2 regions of the Alteromonas sp. Cnat2-8 genome follow, and region 2 is predicted to be linked to the other one. Evidence: predicted binding sites of a transcription regulator. Region 2 holds the regulator's gene; the other holds the start of a gene.
What was found. Region 2 encodes FliA, which starts transcription of late flagellar genes. Its sites were predicted from a motif close to CTAAAGNTNNNNNNNNNNNNGCCGATA; they were not measured.
Positions count from the first base shown of each region.

Region 1: MHN00_RS11870 (VC2046/SO_2500 family protein) is a predicted target of FliA. The motif match lies at 5,400-5,426, and genes of this name have one in related genera.

Region 1 is NZ_JAKREX010000004.1:215,027-226,975, forward strand. Features, by position in the region: gene MHN00_RS11840 (SDR family NAD(P)-dependent oxidoreductase) at 1-706, shown strand, start outside; gene MHN00_RS11845 (2-hydroxychromene-2-carboxylate isomerase) at 769-1,359, shown strand; gene MHN00_RS11850 (hypothetical protein) at 1,570-1,926, opposite strand; gene MHN00_RS11855 (transposase) at 1,913-3,061, opposite strand; gene MHN00_RS11860 (EF-hand domain-containing protein) at 3,367-3,609, opposite strand; gene MHN00_RS11865 (rhodanese-related sulfurtransferase) at 3,668-4,663, opposite strand; gene MHN00_RS11870 (VC2046/SO_2500 family protein) at 4,813-5,367, opposite strand; gene MHN00_RS11875 (response regulator) at 5,489-7,129, shown strand; gene MHN00_RS11880 (hypothetical protein) at 7,149-7,694, shown strand; gene MHN00_RS11885 (DUF6279 family lipoprotein) at 7,815-8,657, opposite strand; gene MHN00_RS11890 (ATP-dependent 6-phosphofructokinase) at 8,834-9,838, shown strand; gene MHN00_RS11895 (LytTR family DNA-binding domain-containing protein) at 9,950-10,777, opposite strand; gene MHN00_RS11900 (histidine kinase) at 10,779-11,852, opposite strand.
Region 2 is NZ_JAKREX010000001.1:171,345-183,293, reverse strand. Features, by position in the region: gene flhF (flagellar biosynthesis protein FlhF) at 1-1,358, shown strand, start outside; gene MHN00_RS00805 (MinD/ParA family protein) at 1,364-2,230, shown strand; gene MHN00_RS00800 (RNA polymerase sigma factor FliA) at 2,227-2,958, shown strand; gene cheY (chemotaxis response regulator CheY) at 2,995-3,378, shown strand; gene MHN00_RS00790 (protein phosphatase CheZ) at 3,413-4,168, shown strand; gene MHN00_RS00785 (chemotaxis protein CheA) at 4,181-6,415, shown strand; gene MHN00_RS00780 (chemotaxis response regulator protein-glutamate methylesterase) at 6,444-7,574, shown strand; gene MHN00_RS00775 (ParA family protein) at 7,603-8,367, shown strand; gene MHN00_RS00770 (chemotaxis protein CheW) at 8,375-9,181, shown strand; gene MHN00_RS00765 (chemotaxis protein CheW) at 9,199-9,690, shown strand; gene MHN00_RS00760 (DUF2802 domain-containing protein) at 9,750-10,184, shown strand; gene metA (homoserine O-succinyltransferase) at 10,296-11,234, shown strand; gene MHN00_RS00750 (homocysteine S-methyltransferase family protein) at 11,238-11,949, shown strand, end outside.

The DNA.
Region 1 (11,949 bases), on a different contig from region 2:
AGTGGTAGGGGCAGGTGATGCCATTGGTGGTGCCATTGCCAAGGCTTATGCGCTGAAAGGTTTTACCGTATGTATGGCCAGGCGAAATGCGCAGTCACTATCTGCCTATACTGAAACCTTAAGGACAGAAGGTTTTGATGCTCATGGGTATGGCGTTGATGCCAGAAATGAAGAGCAGGTAGAGCAGTTATTTGCTGACATTGAGGCCAATATTGGTGTTATAGAAGTGGTGGTTTTTAATATTGGGGCAAATGTGCCCATGAGCATTCTCGACACAACTGCTAAGAAGTTTTACAAAATATGGGAAATGGCGTGCTTTTCGGGCTTTTTGGTGGGGCGTGAAGCCGCGCGCAAAATGATTCAGCGCAATAGCGGCACCATTATTTTTACCGGTGCAACAGCAAGCGTTCGTGGTGGCGCATCTTTTGGTGCATTTGCCAGTGCAAAACACGGGTTGCGAGCGCTTGCCCAGTCGATGGCACGAGAGCTTGGCCCGAAAAATATTCATGTTGCTCACGTCATTATTGATGCCGCCGTTGAAACACAGTGGATCAAAGATAATCACCCCGACTATGCAACATTGTCATCAAAAGATGGTGTGGTGCAGCCTGCAGATTTAGCTACAAACTATGTAATGCTGCACGAGCAACCTAGAAATGCGTGGACATTCGAATTAGACATACGTCCATGGGTAGAAAAATGGTAGGGCAAGATTAGCCCATAAAAGCAATAAATTAACCACTTAACAAATAAAAAAGAGAATTCTGAATGAACCAACAAATAGATTTTTATTTCGACATTGGTAGCCCAACGGCGTATTTCGCGTATGGCGAGCTTAAAAGAATTGCCAGTACTTACAATGCTGATATCGCTTACGAGCCCATGCTGCTGGGTGCAGTACACAAGGCCACAAACAATGTATCTCCCGGTGCTGTTGCCGCCAAGGGACGCTATATGCTGAAGTATGACTTGCCAAGATATGCCAAGCTCTACGGTATTCCTTTTATTATGAATCCACACTTTCCTATTAACACGCTAACCATAATGAGAGGGTGTTTTGCAGCCAAAAAAATGGGCGTTTTCGAAAAGTATCTAACCGTATTGTTCAACGCAATGTGGGTGAAAGGGCTGAACGTTGGAGTGGAAGAAATACTGCGGACCGTGCTAATTGAAAATGGGCTGGACGCTGATGCGCTTTTATCACTCATTGAGACCGATGATATTAAAGCGGAACTAAAATTAAATACTCAGAAAGCAGTGGAAAAAGGTTGTTTCGGTGCGCCTACCATGTTCGTGGGCGATGAAATGTTCTTTGGTCAAGATCGCGTGTTTTTCATAGAAGATATGGTAAAAGTATAAGAAGAACAAACGCTATTTACTACCCTTTATACCAGCTGAATTAAAGACTTGTTTCGTATACTCAGATTGAAGTTTGGTAATGAAGTGATGAACTAATTGTCCGCCACATAGTTGAGTTCGCAGGCCATTGGTACTGAATAATTGTTCGTGAAATGTGAAAGATGGTGCCTCAACAAATTAATGCTCAAGCTCTATTTTGCGGTAGGACGTTTAAGCCCCAAAATCGAAATTTCGCTGAATGACAAAGTCTTCAAATGACGGTGGTTCTAGTACTTCATCTAACGGTGGTGCTCTGCATGTGTTGACAGTAATGGGAGAGCCGTTTTTGTCTAAGTGCATCAATATCTTGTTGATGATAGTAGGCTGTGTAATACAAGCGACAATTTTGACATTGTGGCTCTCACACGCTTCGCAAATGGTAATATCATTGTTGAATACTCGCTTTAACCGCTGAGCCCACGACATACTGCGGGCGTGGTAGGGTTTATCTGGATCTTTCAGATGTTCTGCTAACCGAGGGCTGTTCTTTCCTCGCTGAGAAGCCGTGACCTCTTCACGTGGGGGCAAATACCCCGTAAAAACGAGTAAGATTGAGTCTAGGTGGTGGCACAAGTGCAGCAAGTTTGCCTATGAAGTCAATCGGCGAAAAGTAAACGTGAGTGGTACCTTCTGTATATGGCGTCTTGAGTTCATATCTGACGTTGCCTGTGAAGGTTAGACTTAAGCGTTTTTCACTCACCGCTGGCCTTGCGATGTATCTGCAAAAGCGTTCGAGATTATCAGATTGGTGGGTATCAGCAACCCCCGCTGCATGTGAGCTAAATCTAGCTATCTTTGCGAGTTGACCAAAGTTTTCCGAATCTTTTGCTGGAACTGCTTGTAGACTGAACACTTTTTTACTTGGATCTGGCCCCATAGCGATACGATAACTAACCGATGCGGCCTGTAATGGCAATAAACTATCTTCATCATCAATCGGCAAGTTTAGAAAGGTGTTGTCCATGTCACGTTGGATCTGTCCTGTTTTTTCCAGATATTGTGCGATGCGATGGCTGATGGTGTTGTCTACCCGCTCCATATCGCTATGGCTAGGGGCTTTGACTCGTTTGAATTTGGTTTGACCTCGCTCTTTTTTGACGACGCCTTCTAGAAATAGCATGTGGAAGTGGATATTGAGATTCAGTACACTACCAAATCTTTGGATATAAGCCACTGCCTCGGTCTTGGCTTGCTTTTTCAAGTAACCTGCTCGATGGATGATGTCAGTGGAAATTGTGCGAAGAATGATTTGCATGACTTTACTGAGCTCTTTGGAATATCTAGCGAGCAATAAACGCAGTGGGATAGGTAAGCTTAGCACCCATTGGCGGACTGGGTGGCCTCGAAGAACATCATCAACTAGCAACTTGGCACTCTCTGCCGTACGTCTTGCCCCACAACTTGGGCAGAACCCCCTGCGTTTGCAACTAAACGTGACCAGCTTCTCATGTTTGCAGTCGTCACAAATAACACGCAAAAATCCGTGTTCAAGATGACCACACTTAAGAAATTCGGCAAACTCTTTTTCCACATGGCGCGGTAACGACTTTCCTTGATCCGAATGCTGCTTTATAAATTCTGGATAGTGACTTTCGACTAATTGATACAGCAATGTCTGCTCTGGCCGATGTCGTTTATAGGTAGAGTATTGAGCTACTAGCAAATGTATCCTTGCCAAGGATTGGTATTTCAGTGTGCAGATGAAGTTGGGTTTGGTCTACTGTCCTTTGAGGTGGAAAAATTCCTTGTCCCAAGGTCCGCTCTACGCTCGAAGCCGACATTGAAGGCTATCCAAAGGAAGCTATATCTCACTCCCAACACAAATCACCAAACTCAACACATAAAAAAACGAGTGCTTAAAAGCACTCGTTTTCAATTGGCTCTTTTACGTGGCCTAGCCCTCGTTTCCACGCTTAGCCTAGCGTGTCGAAAAGCCTCAGTCGACGATAAGTGTTACTAAGTTTAAACTTAGTACTCCCACCATCCTTCTTGCCACCACTCCAAAAACTCTTCAAAGTCGATGTAACCGTCGTCGTTACTATCGATAAGCTTAAAGCCTTCTTGTACGTGGCTAGCTTTCGTTTTTGGTGAAATAACGGTTAGAAGCTCGATGAACTCCGGCAAATCGATTTGGCCGTTGCCATCACGATCGAAAAAGCTGAAGTCCTTTCTAATTTCTTCAATTTTAGATTCTGAAAGTTGAGTGCTCACTCGCATTCCTTATTTCAACTGCAATAAGCACGAGTGTAACGCCCTTCTTTCTAGCTGTCTACGCCTGATTTTCTTTTGCTTTAAGTGCGCGTAAACGTTGAGCTTCTGCTTTTTCTTGACGCTTTTGTTCCATGGTCAAACGCGCTTCCGTTCCTACGTGCTCTTGTTGACGCTCTTTTGCCAGTTGAACCTGTTTTTCACGTTCTCTAAAGCGAGCAATTTGATCGTCGGTATGGGTACCAAAGCAGTGTGGGCAGCTTACACCCGGCTCATACTTATCACTCTGCTTGTCTTCTTCAGTAATTGGAAGTCTGCACGCGTAGCACTGCTCATAATGGCTTTTCTCTAAGTCGTGGTTAACTGCAACGCGATTATCAAATACAAAGCAATCGCCTTCCCACAGTGACTCTTCTTTCGGTACATCTTCAAGGTACTGTAGAATACCGCCTTCTAAGTGATAAACCTCGTCAAACCCCTGCTCTTTCAAGTAAGCCGTCGATTTTTCACAGCGAATACCACCGGTGCAGAACATAGCCACTTTTTTATTTTTTGACGGGTCGAGCTCTTTCGCTACGTATTCAGGAAACTCACGAAACGTTTCGGTTTTAGGGTCGATAGCGTGTTTGAAAGTACCTATTTCAATTTCATAACCGTTTCGCGTGTCAATAACCGTAACATCTGGGTCGCTAATAAGTGCGTTCCAGTCTTTAGGTTTTACATAAGTACCAACGGTTTTGCGAGGGTCAATACCCTCAACGCCCATGGTCACAATTTCTTTTTTCAGTTTTACCTTGGTGCGATAGAACGGCTGTTCATCGTGAAGAGATTCTTTGCAAGAAATAGGATTAATACGCTCGTCGCTGTTTAAATAAGCAAGTAATGCGTCGATACCTTCGCGGGTACCAGAAACCGTACCGTTTATCCCTTCGTGGGCAAGAAGAAGTGTACCTTTAATACCATTAGCTTCCATTGTTTCGAGAAGCGGTTGGCGGATTTCTTTGAAGTTTTCAAGCGCAACAAATTTATACATTGCGCATACAATATATTTAGACATATTTTAACCTTTGCTGATTGGAGCGTAAGACCAGTGCAAAAATGCGGCGCGCAATATAACAAAAAGGAATGATAAAAACTAGGGCGGATACGAATTAGCGCTCGCACGTCAACCCAAACTTGGCACGCAATAACGAATTGAAATAACTGCTATGCAATTTTCTCAAAAGATGTGAAGTGTGACGAATTTTCTTGTTGTGAATAGTGTTCTTTATCTTGTGATGAGAGGATATCGTATAGCAGCGTATTATCTTCCTTCACGGTGTTAGCGTATTCCTTTTTCAACCGCTTTTGTGTTGCCAAACTACAATTATCTACTACATCGTCGGGTAGACGTTTAGCATCATCAGTTTGTGATAGTGGAGAGGGATTCATACTTAAATATAATCTTGCTGCCGCATAGTCTTGAGAGACTAACTCAGACAAAACGCGCATTCTGCCCCATTCGCTTTCATTAGCGGCTAGCGATGGCCTTCTATAATAATTTAACGATGCAAGCTTGGATTCGATGCTGCTTTTATCATCAGATTCTGACGCTACCGCTTCGATTTCAAATGGCTCGGCAACACTATGTTGCTGCATAGCAAGATATAGAGAGAACAACGCTCCCTGCGCAGATGCTTTAGCAAGCACACCACTGCGCTCCCAGTATATACTGGGGTCAATAGGTATTTGCTCACGAGCTTCGACAGTTTCTTGCGACATTCTTATTTACAACTTCATATGTATACTTATGTTTTCGGCAAGATAATGTTTTTCTTAAGCTTATTATCTAGAATTAGATATACTCCTATAAAGTAATCGCGCGCTCATTCATGGATTTGAAATGCAATTTAGCAACAAACAAGTACTGATTGTTGAAGACCAACGCCCTTTCCTTCTTTTATTGAAGGGGCTGATGCATTCGATGGGCGCATCTGATGTAGTTACGAAGTCATCTGCTGAACAAGCGGTATCACTATGTAAAAAGCATAAGTTTGATATTGTCATTTGTGATCTACACTTGGGAGCTGACAACAAAAATGGCTATGAGCTCATTGAAGAGTTGCGCACTCGAAGGCTTATCAGTCCCACATCGGTGTTCATTCTGATAAGCGCAGATAGCGCTCGACCGATAGTATTAGGCAGTATTGAACGTAGACCCGATGATTTTTTAATTAAGCCCTTTTCTCAAGTTCAGCTGAAGTCTCGTATTGTTCGTGCGTGGCAAAAAAGACAGTTTCTCCAGCAAGCGTTTAGTCTCGTTGAACAGGGTGAAATAAACAGTGCGATCGACCATATCGAAGCGTTACTTGACGCCCCTTCCCACTATAAAGGTCACTGTGAACAGCTATTAGTCGAGCTATATTGGCGTATAAAGCAACCCGATAAAGCGCTAGATGTGTTACGTGACTACATTGACGGAAAACCCGTACTGTGGGCGCAAATAGCTATTGGAAAAACTTACTTGCTTTTAAAGGAGTATGAGAAAGCGATTTTAATTGCCAAGAGAACGCTAAAGCGAAACCGGTTCAATGCAGACGCTCACGATATTCTTGCGCAAGCACACCAAGCCACGACATCTGGCGACAGAGCACTAGATGCAATAAAAGAGGCAATAAAACTGTCGCCCTACTCCCTACCCAGGCATTTCAAAGCCTGTGAGATAGGTCGGCAAAATGACGATTTAGTGCTGGCTGCGAGTTCAAGCCAAGCGATCTGGGATTTATCAAAACGAACCGTTCACAAAACAAGTTTACACTGGTGCGGTATTATCCGAAGCCTTTTAGATGTCGCAGAGTTTGCAGACGACAAGCGCCAGCGCAATAAGTATCAGCAAGAAGCATTACTTACCCTGCAACGAGGAAAGTTTGATGAACATCTTCAAAAAATGGACAGAGATTTTGACGTAGATATATTTGGTACAATCGTCAACGCTAGAATTAGCGCTATAGACGGCAAACTGATTGATGCCAAACGCCACTTAACAACGTCACAAACACTTCTTGACGATAAGTACACGGAAGTTCCTACCGCGTTCATTCCTGACAGTATTAACGTTATGTATAAACTGGGTGAGTTTGATGATGCGCTACAGTTGAATGCACTTTTAACTTCAAGACAGGATGAGCTCGACCAAAACAGTTTAAACATGCTGGATGCGCAAGCCCTCAATGCTCAGAAAAACTTAGCCAGTTATCAACAGTTCAATCGCGAAGGCATTCAACACTATCAGCAGCAAGATTACGAACGTGCTAAAGCTTCGTTTGCCCTTGCTCAAGGCTTTGCTCCTGTAAATACAGGGGTTGCGCTTAATCTATTGCAATGTCTTCTACAAATTGCAATCAAAGAAGATAAAGCCGAAATGAAACTCATTAATGAGTGTAAGCGGCTTTTTAAATTGATTGACGATATGTCACTTAAGGCGCCTTACAAAGAAAAATACACCAACCTTAGAGATGAACTCTCTAAATATATTGGCTTTTGAATTAGAAAACTGGTGAGCTATGAGATTGTTAGTTTTTTTACTGGTGGCAATTTTAATCGACGAGGTTAGCGCCAATGAACAGGCGCTAAGTCAGAACGAGTCTTTTGTACTAGCCGATGCTGGTATTCACAGAATGACATTTGAAGAGCTAAACAGTGGTGAAATATTTGTTATTCGCGGATTAAAAGTACCTAGCACACAGCAATTCGAGGGTAGTCAAGCTAACGAGAAACACCTCCCAAAACTCGTCAAAGTTAAAACTGGCAAATACTATCTAAAATCGATAACTCCAGCTTTTTCGAACATTGGGGTAAGACGTTTTAAAAAACCTGAATGCGATGGCTGCTTTTTCTCGCTTCAACCAAGCGCGGTTTCTTATCTGGGTAGGTGGAATATTGATTTAGAATACAAATCAAGGAATAAGGTAGAGTGGCATATACAGAGGCAGTATTCCTACGAGAACCTTAAAACATTAAAACAAAAAAACACTAAATTGACCGAACTTCCCCTTTTCGTTGCTAACGAAGAAGGTAAAGTTCTTAAAATCGATTGGAAAGAATTATAACTTAATACCTTATTTAGTACTGAGTGCTACCACCATAAGTCGGAGTTTTCTTCTTGTATTACGAGAAGACCAGTACTGTATCGACCGAGCTGAATGTGTACTGAGCCAGAGTATTACTAATTAATCCATAAAATTATCAACCGTTTCGATTAGCTCATCCACGTTTTCAATCAGTGTTTGACGCTGTTTCCCTGAAAGAGTTGAAAATATCTCGGCCAGTAGCGTTGCTGTCACAGTCATATTATGAGCACTACTTTGCTTGTACACATCGCTTTTATAATTATCCGGATTTTGCATTAGCGACACCAATTCTTGCTCAAACCTTTCGTTTTGCTTGCGCGAAACGAATAGCTTTCTTGCCGCAGTTTGAATGTTTCTGCGATACGTTATCCAAGCGTCACCTGTAGAAATAAATTGTTGTGCGTAGGTGCTAACAATTTGTTTTTGCTCTTTACTTAGATCTCCAATACGCTCACTTATTGTTTCTTGTATTCGCTCAATTCTATCTTTAAGTCTCTCTGCTTCAGACTTTTCCAGCGCCTCTTGTCGCTCTTCCTCTTCTTCTTTATTGTCTTTTTCTAATGCCGCAAATAGGGTGACAACTTGTTCATCATCGAGTGTTTTAGCTATAGCCGCTAGTTCAGGACTGACCTCGTCTCGTACGCGCTCCCAATGCGATCTAGCTAGCTCAAGGTTGTTATATACAATACTCGAATTAAGGGTGTCATTCTGAATCTGCTTTTTTATATCCTCTAATTGCGCTTTATAACGAGTAAGTTCACTCTTCTTGTGCCAGCTCAACCAATTTTGTAAATGCGCATCAAACTTCTCCTCTTGCTCATCTTTAAGCTCGATGTAATCGTCCATGTACCAATACACCCACCAATCCAGGTTGTTATAAGCCAGCTTAGAACTGCATGAAGTAAGAAAAATAATAAAGACAACAACCAACAATGAACGCATAGTATTTCCTTTTTTACGTTAGTTACGGCGTGACAAGCAAAAACGCTTATTGCTGTGTACTGAAAAATTGAATTTTACTTTGATATTACGCAATAAATATCCGCAATAGAGAACTTTACGTTGCACAGCCTTTACTCTACTTTAATGGCATTGCCTGTAAAAAGAAGGACTTTAATGTGTCAAAACGTGTCGCAATTTTAACCTCTGGTGGCGACGCCCCAGGTATGAATGCATGTATACGTGCCGCAATTATTGCGTGTCAGAAAGCTAACTTCACCTTGCTTGGCTACAAGCACGGCTACAACGGATTACTACAGCAAGAGTTTATTCCTCTATCTCTTGATTCAACGCACAATCTTATCCAGCAAGGCGGCACCATACTACACAGCGCAAGGTGTAAAGAATTTAAAAATCGTGAAGGGCTTATCAAAGCGGCTGATAACTTGAGACAGGCCGAGATCGACACACTTATTGTAATCGGTGGTGACGGATCTTTTCGCGGCGCAGCAAAGTTGAGCGAACTATGGGATGGCCAGATTCTTGGTATTCCGGGAACAATTGATAACGATATAGCGGGTACTGATGCCACTATAGGCTACTTTACCGCAATAGATACCGCCATGAGTTCTATCGATAAAGTTCGTGATACAGCTGATGCCTTCGAACGTATTTTCCTTGTAGAAGTAATGGGTCGCAATGCTGGCTTTTTAGCATTAAATGGTGCCCTTTCCGCGGCGGCTGACTATGTGGTTGTTCCTGAGTTTTTTGAATCCGCTGAAACTGAAATCAAAAAGATCGTAAACCAGATCAAAGCGCAGCGTGCCTTGAAAGGGCCCGTCAGTTTTATTGTTGTAGTTGCTGAAAACGTTTGGCCTAATGGCTTAACAGGATTAACCGAAGCTTTGCAGTATCACAATATCAACGACGTTAGGCCAGTAACCTTGGGGCATGTCCAACGTGGCGGCTCGCCGGTAGCACAGGACCGACTACTCGCCACTACTCTTGGCGAATTCGCCATAAGCTTAGTAGGAAGCGACGTCACCAACATAATGGTTGGTGAAGTTAATCAGCGCCCTATTACCGTACCCCTACCCAAAACTTGGGAAGAAACAAAGCCCCTCAATCAAGCTCGGGTTGACGCTATGCGTACCCTAATGAACGAAAGATACAGCTGCGACTAAGTAAGATGGTTCAGACGCTGTTTAACCTGAAACATTTGTAGATTGTAAAAACAAAAAAGGCGGTGTTTTATAATAAAACACCGCCTTTTAGTACTTAAGGCTCAAGTTTCTTTACATCTTCATTGCCGCTTTCACTTTATCACGATGACTGCGACTCACTTTAAGTTCTGTATCATTTTGAAGTATTAAATGATACTCGCCACTAATATGGCTCACTAACTTTTTAACAAAACGGATATTAGCAATAGCTGAACGGTGCACTCGAACAAAGAACTGTGGGTTTAGTTCCTGCTCAAGTTCTTTCATGGTTTTGCGCATTATATGCATGCCATCCAGTGCGTGAACGCACATATAATCACCTGCAGCATCAATCCATTGAATGTCTTGAACGTTTACGCGCGTTACTTCTGAGCCATCTTTAATAGCCAATACATCTGGGTATGGATTGGTTTCAACCGGCTCACCATTAGCTAACTTGCGTAAAATCTCTTCGCAATCATCGCCAGTAAGTTCAGCAACAAGGCTTACCAATTTTTGTGACTGCTCATCTTGATGCTGAGTTGAGTAATATTCACGTACTTTGTTTAACGCCGCACCTAAGCGCTCGTCGTCTGCTGGTTTTAACAGATAATCTAAAGCATGCACGTCAAACGCTTTTATTGCGTAGCTGTCATAAGCAGTTACGAAAACGATCATGGGAATGGGCTGTTTCAGTTCGCGCAACTTGTGAATAACCTGAAAGCCGTTTAAGCCAGGCATTTGAATATCTAAGAACACCAAATCTGGACGATGTTGAGAAATGCTACTTACAGCCTCTAGGCCGTTCTGACACTCTGCAAGCACCTGCACATCATCATGACGCTCTAACCTGGCACGAAGGCCCTTGCGTGCTAAAGGTTCGTCGTCCACTACAATGGTTTTAATCACTTGCTTTGTCATGTTATACGTCCTTAACTTCATAGGGAATGCGTATTCTAACTCGCACGCCTGAAGGCTGATTGTGTTCTATAGAGAATGCAAAATTACGCTGATAGAGGGATTGCAAACGCTCTTTTATATTGGCTAGGCCTACGCCGTTTTCTCGACTAAGTGTTCCGTCTTTGATATCTGCACCAGGGCCGTTGTCGGCAACATCCATTAACAAATCATTGCCAAATGTACGTGCTGTAATCGCTATACGACCACCATTTTCCATCTTAGATATGGCGTGCTTTATTGAGTTTTCAATAATGGGCTGCAAGATCATGCTCGGCACAAGTGCACTTTCACACCCTTCATCGATGTCCCATAGCACTTCTAGACGATCGTCAAAACGTACCTTCTCTATCTCTAGATAGAGTCGTAATGCCTTTATTTCCTGACCTAGTGGTACTCGCTTTATCGGGTCGTTGTCTAATGAATAACGTAGAAAGTCACTCAAACGCGACACCATCGCTTCTGCTGTGTCGTTCTCTTTTAAAAGAATAAGGGTTGAGATAGCGTTAAGCGTATTGAAGAGAAAATGCGGGTTGAGTTGATAGCGCAACATCTTTATGTGAGCTTGGTGCGCCATGGTACTCGCCTTTAGCGCGTTCTGCTTCTCTTTTTGAAGCATTTGGAAGTTCTTGATGCCAAAGTACACACCACTCCAACACCCCACCATTATTAGCGAGTTAATAGTGTTGGTAAAATACATATACCATTCGTCTGGGCGATATCCGTGCTTGTAGATTTCCCAGTAGTTAATGTTTTTTACCACGGCCCATAGCAAAGCAATTAAGTAGCACGACACAATCACTATGATGATCATGTTGAGCGGTGATTGCTTTCTTGCCCATCGATAGATGTAGCGAAGCGGAATGGTTAGCAACCATCCTGCATAGGCATTTAGCATGATGATGAAAACCCAAATGGGTCGAACATCATGGAGAAAAGATCCGATGTAATAAATTATTGCGAACCCTGCCCAGCCTGCACTGTGCAATGTCCAAAATAAACGTTCATTACTTTCTATTACACGCTGAAAGCGACTCACAATATTACCAATTTAAAAACTTATATGAAGATTATACGCAAGCCTTGCCACGACCCAAGCGCCTTGGTCGTGCCCCTTATGCTTCTTGTCGCAGGGC
Region 2 (11,949 bases):
TTAAAGCTGAATTGGGCAGTGACGCTGTGATCATGTCAAATCGCAAAGTCGCTGACGGTATTGAGCTTGTCGCAGCCTACGACAAAGAACCTGAAGCGAAGTTGTTTACGCCGAAAGCGTCTCCACAAGCAGCTGCAAAAACACCTGGCCAAAAGGCAGTGCCTAGCTTGAGCGAAATCATTGGTGACGACGGTCCTGATAGCCTTAAAGCACTGCTAGAAAAGCAGCACGGTGGAAATAATGGCGTAGCGAGTCCCGCGCAACCTAACCAACCAATGACAGCAAATGCTAAGCACGCCAATGAAATTGCTTCGCACTTAGACTTCTCAGAAGCCTTTATTGACGACGTAGAAGCCCAGCAGTCTTCTCATGAACCAGTTCGTCAGAACGCTTTCCCAGAGCATCAAGCGTCGAGTATGGATGATACCGCTGTGACGCAGTCAGCGGAGCTTGCGCAAATCAAGGAAGAGCTAGCGTCTCTTCGCGATGTATTGCAATATCAAGTGGCCGACTTGATGGAAGCTAAAAACAAACGTCAAAAACCTGTTCATCAATATCTAATCACCCGTTTAACCGATATGGGGTTAAGCAACGCGTTAGCGAAACAGCTTATTAGCTATACGCCGTCACATTACAACGAACGAGATGCATGGGTATATCTTCTTAACCTATTGGCTAATCGCATAAATGTGACAGGAAACGATATACTTAGCGCACAAGGTGCTGTTGCATTAGTAGGACCAACAGGTACCGGTAAAACAACTACCGTTGCGAAACTTGCTGCCCGCTATGCGCAAAAATACGGTGCAGAGTCGGTTGCGATGATTACCATCGATACGTATAGAATTGCCGCCTATGAGCAGCTAGCGACATACGGAAAGATTATTGGCTGCACGGTGAGAAAAGCGCAGACTAGTGAAGAACTTGCGGATTTATTATTCCAACTTCGTCATAAGCGACTAGTATTGATTGATACGGCTGGATTTAGTCAAAGAGATAGTCGATTAATTAAACAAATTAAGCAGTTTGATAACGGACAAATGCCAAATGTTAAAAAATATTTGGTAGCGCAAGCAAATACGCAATATCCTGCTTTGCAGAGAATCATTCAAGCGTATGATGATATTGAACTAAGTGGCTGTATTTTCACAAAGTTAGATGAGTGCTACTCTTTAGGAGAGGTGCTTAGTGCAGCGGTTGAATACCAATTACCGGTTAGTTATGTCACCGATGGTCAAAAAGTACCTGAAGACATTAAGATTGCAGAAGCGAAATCTTTGGTTTCCGCTGCTGCAAAGCTTTATAAAAAGTACGGTTTGAATCATACTAGTGGTAACAACGCAATTAAAACAGCATAAGCAGTATGATTGACGACCAAGCGAGTAGCTTAAGAAAAATGAAGCAATCACGGTTAATCAAAGTAATCGCCGTCACCGGTGGCAAAGGTGGCGTAGGTAAAACAAACATTACATTGAACACCGCTATCGCCATGGCGAAGCAAGGTAAACGTGTAATGGTTCTCGATGCGGACCTCGGTCTTGCTAACGTAGACGTTATGTTAGGTTTGCGTGTTGAGAAAAACTTATCCCACGTGCTTTCCGGCGAATGTACACTTGATGAAGTATTAGTGACCGGTCCGCACGGAATAAAGATTGCCCCTGCCACATCAGGCACGCAGTCGATGGCAGAATTGTCGCCAACGCAACACGCTGGCCTAATTCGTGCCTTTAGTGAGCTGCGCTCGCAAATTGACGTGCTTATCGTTGATACAGCGGCAGGTATTTCAGACATGGTGTTGAGCTTTTCAAAAGCCTCACAAGACATCATGGTCGTTGTGTGTGACGAGCCTACTTCATTGACAGATGCGTATGCATTGATAAAAATTCTGAATAGAGAGCACGGTGTTTTCCGCTTCAAAGTTGTGGCTAATATGGTGCGCGACGTGCGAGAAGGCCAAGAGCTATTTAGTAAATTGAGCAAAGTGACAGGGCGTTTTTTAGATGTTGCACTAGAATTAGTGGCGACAGTACCGTTTGACGAGAACATTCGTAAAGCAGTGCGTAAACAAACAGCCATTGTCGATGCTTACCCAGGTTCACCGGCAGCCGTTGCAATAACACAGTTGGCGAGTAAAGCCTTAACATGGCCTATTCCAGCGCAGCCAGGTGGCCATTTAGAGTTTTTCATTGAACAATTAGTTGCAGAAAAAGCCGTAGGAAGTCAGCGTTGAACAGCAAGGCAGCCGCTTATCAACAACAAACCGATAAAGCGCAGTTAGTCGAAAGACATGCGCCATTGGTTAAGCGTATAGCGCATCACTTGATAGCGCGATTGCCGGCTAGTGTTCTTGTAGACGATTTAATTCAATCAGGCATGATTGGATTATTAGAAGCCGCGCGAAACTTTGATGGTTCAAAAGGAGCCAGCTTTGAAACGTTTGCCGGTATTCGCATTCGCGGTGCTATGCTAGATGAAATTCGCAAAGGGGATTGGACACCGCGTTCAGTCCACCGAAATGGTCGAGCGATCACTGAAGCAATTTCGCAAGTAGAAAGCGAAACAGGCCGCGATGCTAGAGATTCTGATATTGCTGATAAGCTTAATGTAAGCTTGCAGGACTATCACCAAATGCTTAATGAAGTAAATGCCGGAAAGCTGGTAGGTATTGAAGATTTAGGTGTGTCAGAAGATGTTATTTCGACAGAGCAAAATCGAGGTAGCGACGCACCACTGGAAGATTTGATGCAAGGCGCTTTCCAAAAAGCGCTTGCCCATGCAATTACGACATTACCTGAAAGAGAAGCGATTGTACTTTCGCTGTATTATGATGAAGAGCTGAACCTAAGAGAAATTGGTGAGGTTCTTGATGTAAGTGAATCGAGAGTCAGTCAAATTCACAGTCAGGCCATGTTAAAACTCAAATCACGAATGAAGTCGTGGCAAGCTGACGAAGAATAGAAATTAATAACAATTAACCCCTCACTGGAGGCTATTTTGGACAAAAGCATGAAAATTCTCGTGGTCGATGATTTTTCTACCATGAGACGTATCATCAAAAACCTACTTAAAGATTTGGGTTTTTCCAACATCCAGGAAGCGGATGACGGAAGTACTGCATTGCCTATGTTGCAGCAAGGTGATTTCGATTTCGTAGTTACCGATTGGAACATGCCTGGAATGCAGGGTATTGACTTGCTTCGCGCGATTAGAGCCGATGACAAGCTCAAGCACCTACCAGTACTTATGGTTACTGCTGAAGCGAAGAAAGAGCAAATTGTTGCCGCCGCGCAAGCAGGTGTTAACGGCTACGTTGTTAAGCCGTTCACTGCAGCAACACTTAAAGAAAAATTAGATAAAATATTCGAACGTTTAGGTTGATCCAGACGCTCACCAGAGAAATGAGGTTTACTGGATGTCAACGAATGTAAACGTTCCAATTTCGTTGGAAGAAGCAAAACAGCTTGTCACCTACCTTGAAGAGGGTGACAACGCTTCAGCCAATGCCCTATTAGAAGCGGCCTCAATGAAAGAAAACGTTGAGTTATTTGCTGAAGTAGGGAAACTGACGCGTCAGCTCCATGACGCGCTGAATAATTTCCAAATAGACGACCGCATTAAAAATCTCGCGACCGATGATATTCCCGATGCACAATCCCGCCTAACCTACGTAATTGAAGAAACTGAAAAAGCTGCTAATACTACTATGGATGCCGTTGAAGCGAGCATGCCTATAGCTGAAATGCTGTCGGCGCGCATCGAAAAGGTAATGCCTGAGTGGAAGAAGCTGATGAATCGCCAAATAGAGTTGGGTGAATTCAAGGCTTTATGCGCAGACTTAGACGAATTGTTGGAAGAAGGTTCGGCACAGTCAGCTAAACTTACACAGTTACTTACAGAAGTATTGATGGCTCAAGGTTATCAAGACTTAACTGGTCAGGTTATTCGCCGCGTTATCGACTTGGTTAAAGAAGTGGAAGACAGCTTAGTTAACATGCTTACCATGTTTGGTGAACGCGACGGTGCAGAACAAACTAAACCATCCAGCGTTAAGGCCGATAAGGTTGATGGTGTAGAGGCAGAAGGCCCTATCATTGATGCCGATAAGCGCGACGACGTCGTGTCAGGCCAAGATGATGTAGATGATCTTCTGTCTAGCTTAGGTTTTTAGGGGAGCGGGCGCATGTCGTTTGATGTTGACGAGGATATATTACAGGACTTTCTAGTTGAGGCTGGAGAGATACTTGAACAATTACAAGAACAGCTCGTTGATCTTGAGAACAATCCTGAAGATGCGGATTTGCTGAATGCAATTTTCCGTGGTTATCACACAGTTAAAGGGGGAGCAGGGTTCCTGTCTCTTACCGAGTTAGTAGAAATTTGTCACGGTGCGGAAAACGTCTTTGACGTAATGCGTAACGGTCAACGAACACTAACCCCTGAACTGATGGATATTATTCTGCAAGCCACAGATGTGGTGGTTGAAATGTTTGAACGAGTGAAAGCTCGGGATCCATTAGAGCCAGCAGATGCACACCTAGTAGACTTGTTACACAAACTAAGTCGCCCGGAATCTCCAGATGAGAATATTTTTGGTGAACAAAGCGCGCCGGCGTCAGAACCTGAGCCCGCGATTGAAGAGCCAGAATTAGTTGTTGAAGAGCCTACTGCACAGGCACCAAGTTCTGGTGATAGCGGCGGTATTGACGAAATCACTGAAGATGAGTTTGAAGCGCTGCTTGATGAGCTTCATGGCTCTGGGGCACCAGGACAGTCCTCAGCGGCTAAAAGCGAACCTGCAAAGGCTGATGCACCTGCTGCCGCTAGTGATAACGACGATATCACCGACGAAGAATTTGAAGCGCTGCTCGATGATTTACATGGCAAAGGCAAGTTTGGTGGTGAAGAAGCTGCGCCAAAGGCAAATACACCAGCTCCAGCACCAGTTACGCCGAGTGCAGCTGGTGATGAAGAAATCACCGATGACGAATTTGAAGCACTGCTTGACCAACTGCATGGCTCAGGGCAAGGGCCTACCAAGCAGGGAGCCGTTTCAAAGGCGCCAGAGCCTCCTGTAGATAAGGCAGCAACAGAAGCGGTTCAAAAAGCGAAACAAGCAGCGCCAGCTGCGCCAAAAGCGACGCCTGCTTCTAGCGCCGCAGCGCCAGCTAAAGCAAGCGCGCCTGCTGCACCAAAAGCAGCGCCTAAAAAAGATGAGAAGAAGGCGGCACCAGCTGCGCCTCCTGCTGAGACTACAGTACGTGTAGATACCAAGCGTCTTGACCAAATTATGAACATGGTGGGTGAACTCGTACTAGTGAGAAACAGGCTAATAAGCTTGGGTATCAACAGTAACGACGAAAGCATGTCCAAAGCCATTGCCAACTTAGATGTGGTAACGGGCGACTTGCAAGGTGCGGTAATGAAAACCCGCATGCAACCTATCAAGAAGGTGTTTGGTCGTTTCCCTCGCGTTGTTCGAGACCTCGCTAGAAGCTTGAAAAAAGAAATAACCCTTGAGCTTGTGGGTGAGGAAACTGATTTAGACAAAAACCTGGTTGAAGCACTGGCCGATCCACTTGTGCATTTGGTGAGAAACTCCGTCGACCATGGTATTGAAATGCCTGATGATCGTGCTGCAGCGGGTAAGCCGCGCATGGGTACGGTTCAGCTATCGGCATCTCAAGAAGGCGATCATATTCTTCTAACCATCGAAGATGATGGTAAAGGAATGGATCCTGAAAAGCTTAAAGAAATTGCTATTAGTCGCGGTGTACTAGACGCAGACGCAGCTGCACGTATGTCGGATGTTGAAGCGTTTAACTTGATATTCGCGCCAGGGTTCTCAACCAAAACAGAAATTAGTGATATTTCTGGTCGCGGTGTGGGCATGGACGTGGTTAAGACCAAAATTAACCAACTTAACGGCACCGTGAACATTGATTCACAGCTAGGAAAAGGCACGCGACTGGATATCAAAGTTCCGCTAACGCTAGCCATTCTTCCGACGCTAATGATTGTTGTAGGAAAACAAACCTTTGCGTTACCATTAGGCGCGGTGAACGAAATAATAAATATGGACATCAAAAAGACCAACACGGTCGATGGCCAGCTAACAATGATAGTTCGTTCAAAAGCAATTCCGTTGTTCTTCCTTGGTGAATGGTTGATTCGAGGTCCCAAAAACATCGATAGAGAAAAGGGACACGTTGTTGTAGTGCAAATTGGTACACAACAAGTAGGATTCGTAGTAGACGCGCTAATAGGCCAAGAAGAAGTGGTTATTAAACCTCTTGATGCATTATTGCAAGGCACGCCTGGTATGGCGGGAGCCACGATTACATCAGACGGTGGAATTGCACTAATTTTAGATATTCCGAGCCTGCTTAAACGGTATGCGCGTAAACCCATCAAGTAAGGCGATGAATTAACAGGAATAATAATCCATGGTCTTTAAAGTCCTTGTCGTGGACGACTCGACTTTTTATCGTCGTCGAGTAAAAGAAATACTCGATGGCGATAGGGAACTTGAAGTTGTTGGGGAAGCGAGAAATGGGCGCGATGCACTTGAAAAAGCAGAAGCGCTTAAGCCGGATGTGATAACGATGGATGTTGAAATGCCTGTCATGGACGGCATTTCAGCTGTAAAGGCCATAATGGACAAACGGCCTACACCTATTCTTATGTTTTCTTCGCTTACGCATCATGGTGCGCAAGCGACATTAGATGCGTTAGAAGCGGGCGCGCTCGATTTCTTACCTAAGAAATTTGAAGATATCGCGCAGGACAGAAAAGACGCATCGCGCTTGTTGTGTACAAAAGTACGCTTAATAGCGCGTCGTGGTATTGGTCTTAAGCGTCCGTCGTTTCGCTCTACAGAGGCAAGAAAGCTTCCTGATAATGCGCCAAAGCAGGCGTTCTTTAAAACATCAGGGTTGCTATCAGGGCATAAAGACGCAGCCAAACAACCAACCGTTTCGTCTGTAAGAGCGACGGGAAAGCACTACAAGTGTTTGGCAATTGGGGCTTCTACAGGCGGGCCTGTGGCGCTTCAAAAAGTGCTGTCTCCTTTACCTGCAGAGTTTCCTTACCCCATTTTGCTTGTACAACACATGCCTGGAACATTTACTACGGCATTTGCACAGCGTTTAGACACAAACTGTAAGATTAGAGTAAAAGAAGCCGAGCACGGTGACATTCTAAAACCAGGTCATGCGTATCTTGCTCCCGGTGGGAAGCAAATGTTGCTAGAAACCATAGGTGCGAATAAACGCATTGCCATTGTTGACGCAAATGCGAGTGACAAGGTGAATTATAAGCCCAGTGTTGATCTCACTTTCAGTTCTCTGGCTAAAGCTTATGGTGGGGATGTATTAGGAATTATATTGACGGGTATGGGGGCTGACGGCAGAGAAGGATGTCGAATGCTCAAGGAAAAAGGCGCAACGATTTGGGCTCAAGACCAAGATTCCTGTGTTGTGTACGGTATGCCTCAAGCTGTAGCCGTTGCCAATATATCCAGTAAAAATATAAACATTGATGATATGAGCAGTTGCGTTCAAACCGAAATGCGATAGCAGTTTGAACAGTAATGGAACAGCAAATATGAAAGTGTGGACAGTAGCGAATCAGAAAGGTGGTGTAGGAAAGACTACCACTACGGTGAGCCTTGGCGGCTTGCTTGCACAGCAAGGCAAGCGAGTGCTCATGATTGATACTGATCCACATGCATCGCTGAGTTATTACTTCGGTATCGATGCAGAAGCGTCAAGTCATTCAGTTTACGATATTTTTATTAAGTCTAATGACATTACGGCCGATAATGTTATGGATTGTCTGTGCCCGACAAAGTTAGACAACTTATATGTGCTTCCTGCAACAATGGCGCTCGCGACCTTAGATAGAACGATGGGTAGCGAACAAGGTATGGGCTTAGTCCTAAAAAAAGCGTTGGCAAAAATCGCAGGGGAATTCGATGTTGCTATCATCGATTGCCCTCCAGTGCTTGGGGTGCTGATGGTTAACGCTCTTGCAGCGTGTGACAAGGTTATCGTGCCTACCCAAACGGAATATCTGGCGCTTAAAGGGCTAGACAGAATGATTCGTACCATGGAAATTATGGGACGTTCGTTGGACAAATCCTTTGATACTGTGATTATTCCAACTATGTTTGATAAGCGCACTAATGCGGCGCTTGCATCGCGAAAGCGCTTAATGAATGACTATGGTGAGCGCGTGTGGGAAGGGGTTATTCCCGTCGACACGCACTTCAGGGATGCAAGTTTAGTACAGCTTCCCATTTCCGCAGCGTACCCCAAAACACGTGGTGTGTCTGCGTACGAGAAACTATTAGCGGTATTGGAGAAATAACGAGAACATGAGCAAGCAATCGCCTTTTGCCCGTGAAGAAGTGATGGAGGCATACCTTGATAGCCTCCTCAAAGAGCCAGAAGCACCGGAAGATGTGACTGCGCGCACGGCAAAATTGCTCGAGCAGGCTTCTCAGCAGATGGCTGAAACGGCACTTGCTTCTACCGCCAATGAAAGTGAGCCGCAATCGAATGAACAAGAAGCGATAGCGGAAAAGGTTACATCGTTAATTGAAACGCAAAAAGCAGAGACAATTGAAGATGAACAGCAACAGTCTCACGCAGAAACTTTAGTAGAAAATGAACAAGAAGCTGCGTTAAACCGCGCTGAAAAAACAAAAGTTCCACTAAAGGATACTCTCGGTTTTCGCTTTCAGGCGCTATTCTTTGAGGTTGCAGGGTTAACACTTGCGGTGCCTTTGACGTCGCTAGGTGGGATCCACCAAATTGAGAAGATTGGCCCTTTATTTGGAAAACCTGATTGGTTTATGGGTGTAATGTTGCACAGAGAGTCTAAACTAAGTGTTGTTGACTCTGCAAAATGGGTAATGCCAGAAAAATATGACGAAAACCTCGCACAATCGCTTAACTACCGATATCTTATAATGTTAGGGGAAAGTGCGTGGGGTCTGGCTAGTGAAAAGCTAGTCAATACGGTCAATTTGACTACCGATGATGTTAAATGGCGCGAGTCCACAGGTAAGCGTCCCTGGTTAGCAGGGATGGTTAAAGAAAAAATGTGCGCGTTAATTGACGTTGAAGAATTAATATCTATGCTTAACAAAGGCTTAGGCAGTAACGACCAGACGCCATAGTATTGGGAGCCAGGTTCATGAGCGACGAAAGAATAAATAATAACGCCACCGACAGCAACGACGAAGTCCTTCAATGGGTAACGTATCGCTTAGGTGAAGAAACTTACGGTATCAACGTGATGCAAGTTCAAGAGGTCTTGCGTTATACCGAAATAGCCCCTGTACCCGGTGCACCTGACTATGTACTTGGTATTATCAATCTGCGTGGTAACGTAGTAACGGTTATCGATACACGTGCTCGTTTCGGATTACCGCCAACAGAAATTACTGACAATACCCGTATCGTTATTATTGAGTCTGACGAGCAGGTGGTTGGTATTCTGGTGGATAGTGTCGCTGAGGTGGTTTACTTGAAATCTTCAGAGATTGACAGTGCCCCTAACGTAGGTACTGAAGAGAGTGCTAAGTTTATCCAAGGTGTAAGTAACCGCGACGGCGAACTGCTTATTCTTGTAGATCTTAATAAATTGTTAAGCGACGAAGAGTGGGATGAGCTTAGCAACATCTAAATAAATGAATAGGCGGTATTGTTTATAATACTGCCTACATTTCCCCAAGGGTTATGTCCATGGATTGGCAGCTTGCTGCACCTACCTTATTAGAACTCATACTGTGTATTCTTGTAGTTATACTCATTGCCGCGATGGGTGTGCTGTATTCACACATTAAGCAGTTGCGTTCTGCATTAAGCGAAAGCGAACATGCTAACGCAGAGGCTATTGCCCGCACTGAAGCCCTTGCTAAAAATGCAAATAATCAACAAACTGAGGCGCAAGCACGCACCTTGGTGATCACTCGACACCTTCAAGAGTTAGACGAAAAGCAAACTGATATTGAAAACCAGCTTCGAGAACTCAAGCTTCAAGATCCTTCCCTACGCCTATATCAGCGTGCGGCGGACTTAGTCAAGCAAGGCGCTAGCATTGATGAAATTATTGAAGCCTGCGACATTCCTCGTGCCGAAGCTGAGATGTTGGTAATGGTGCATAAACAAAATAATTAGTATTTTTGAGCACCAGAGAAAAAAACGTTTAGACGTCTAGACGTAAAGATGTTGACATATCGCCAGTTATAGACACAATACAGATATTGTAATTTATCACTGGAGCCCTCTATGCCAATTCGTATTCCTGAGCAGTTACCCGCGCAGAATGTACTACTAGGTGAAAACATTTTTACCATGGACATGGACAGGGCTGCCAATCAGGATATTCGTCCTCTTGAAGTCGGTATTCTTAATTTAATGCCGAACAAGATAGAAACAGAGGTACAGTTACTTCGTCTATTATCGAACACGCCACTGCAAATAAACGTGGATTTAATTCGAATTGATAATCAAGCGCCGAAGAATACCCCCCAATCGCACATGGATGCTTTCTATCACGACTTTTCAGCGGTAGCGAATAAGAAATACGATGGCCTTATTGTCACCGGTGCGCCTCTCGCGCTTATCGATTATGAGGAAGTAAAGTACTGGGAAACCATGACCACCATATTGGAGTGGGCGCAGCGTCACGTGAACTCAACCCTTTACTTATGTTGGGCTGCTCACGCCGCCATGTATCACTTTTACGGCATTACACGAGAGCTTAGAGACGAAAAGTTTTCAGGTGTCTTTAAACATAAAGTGAATGACCCGAACAATGAGCTATTAAGAGGCTTTGATCCTTCATTTTACGCACCACATTCCCGTTATGGGCATATTAACACCTCGTTGTATAACAGCGTCGATGGACTTAGTGTTGTTGCAGAGTCTGACGATGTAGGCGCTTATATTGTGGCGTCAGAAGATAAGCGCATGGTATTTGTAACGGGTCACCCGGAATACGATCCAGATACACTTAAAGACGAGTATTTTCGAGATATTGCCGCGGGACAAACGCCAGTAATTCCAAAAAACTATTTTGAAGGGGATGATCCAGCCAAGTCTCCTATTGTACAGTGGCGCTCACACGGCAGCCTATTGTTTACAAACTGGCTGAATTATTATGTCTATCAGACCACGCCTTACGATTTAAGTCAGCTTGCTGAAAAGTCACAGCCAAAGAGGTAGCACGTGAGCCAAAGACCAAATTCTAGCGCGCAGACAACGCTTACAGAAGCCGCTAAAAAGCGCATCCTTATATTAGACGGCGCCATGGGCACCATGATCCAGCGCCATAAGTTAGAAGAAGAAGATTATCGCGGAACACAGTTTGCCAACTGGCACTGCGATGTTAAGGGTAACAACGATTTGTTGGTTCTTACTCAGCCCGATATCATCTATCAAATTCACTGTGATTACTTTGAAGCTGGCGCGGACATTATTGAAACGAATACGTTTAATGCTACGACTATCGCTATGGCCGATTACGATATGCAGGCTCAATCCCGTGATATTAATTTAGCTGCAGCTAAATTGGCGCGTAAAGCTGCGGATGAGTTCACAGCAAAGACACCCGACAAACCCCGTTTCGTGGCAGGTGTACTTGGCCCAACAAATCGCACTGCTTCAATTTCGCCTGACGTTAACGACCCAGGCAAACGCAATGTTACTTTTGACGAACTCGTGGAAGCGTATAGCGAGTCTACCGAAGCGCTCATTGAAGGCGGTGCAGATTTAATCATGCTCGAAACCATCTTCGATACACTTAATGCGAAAGCGGCAGCCTATGCGGTAGAGTCGGTCTTTGAAAAGCTGGGTATATCGCTGCCCGTTATGGTGTCTGGCACGATTACCGATGCCTCAGGGCGCACGCTGTCTGGTCAAACCGCGGAAGCGTTTTATT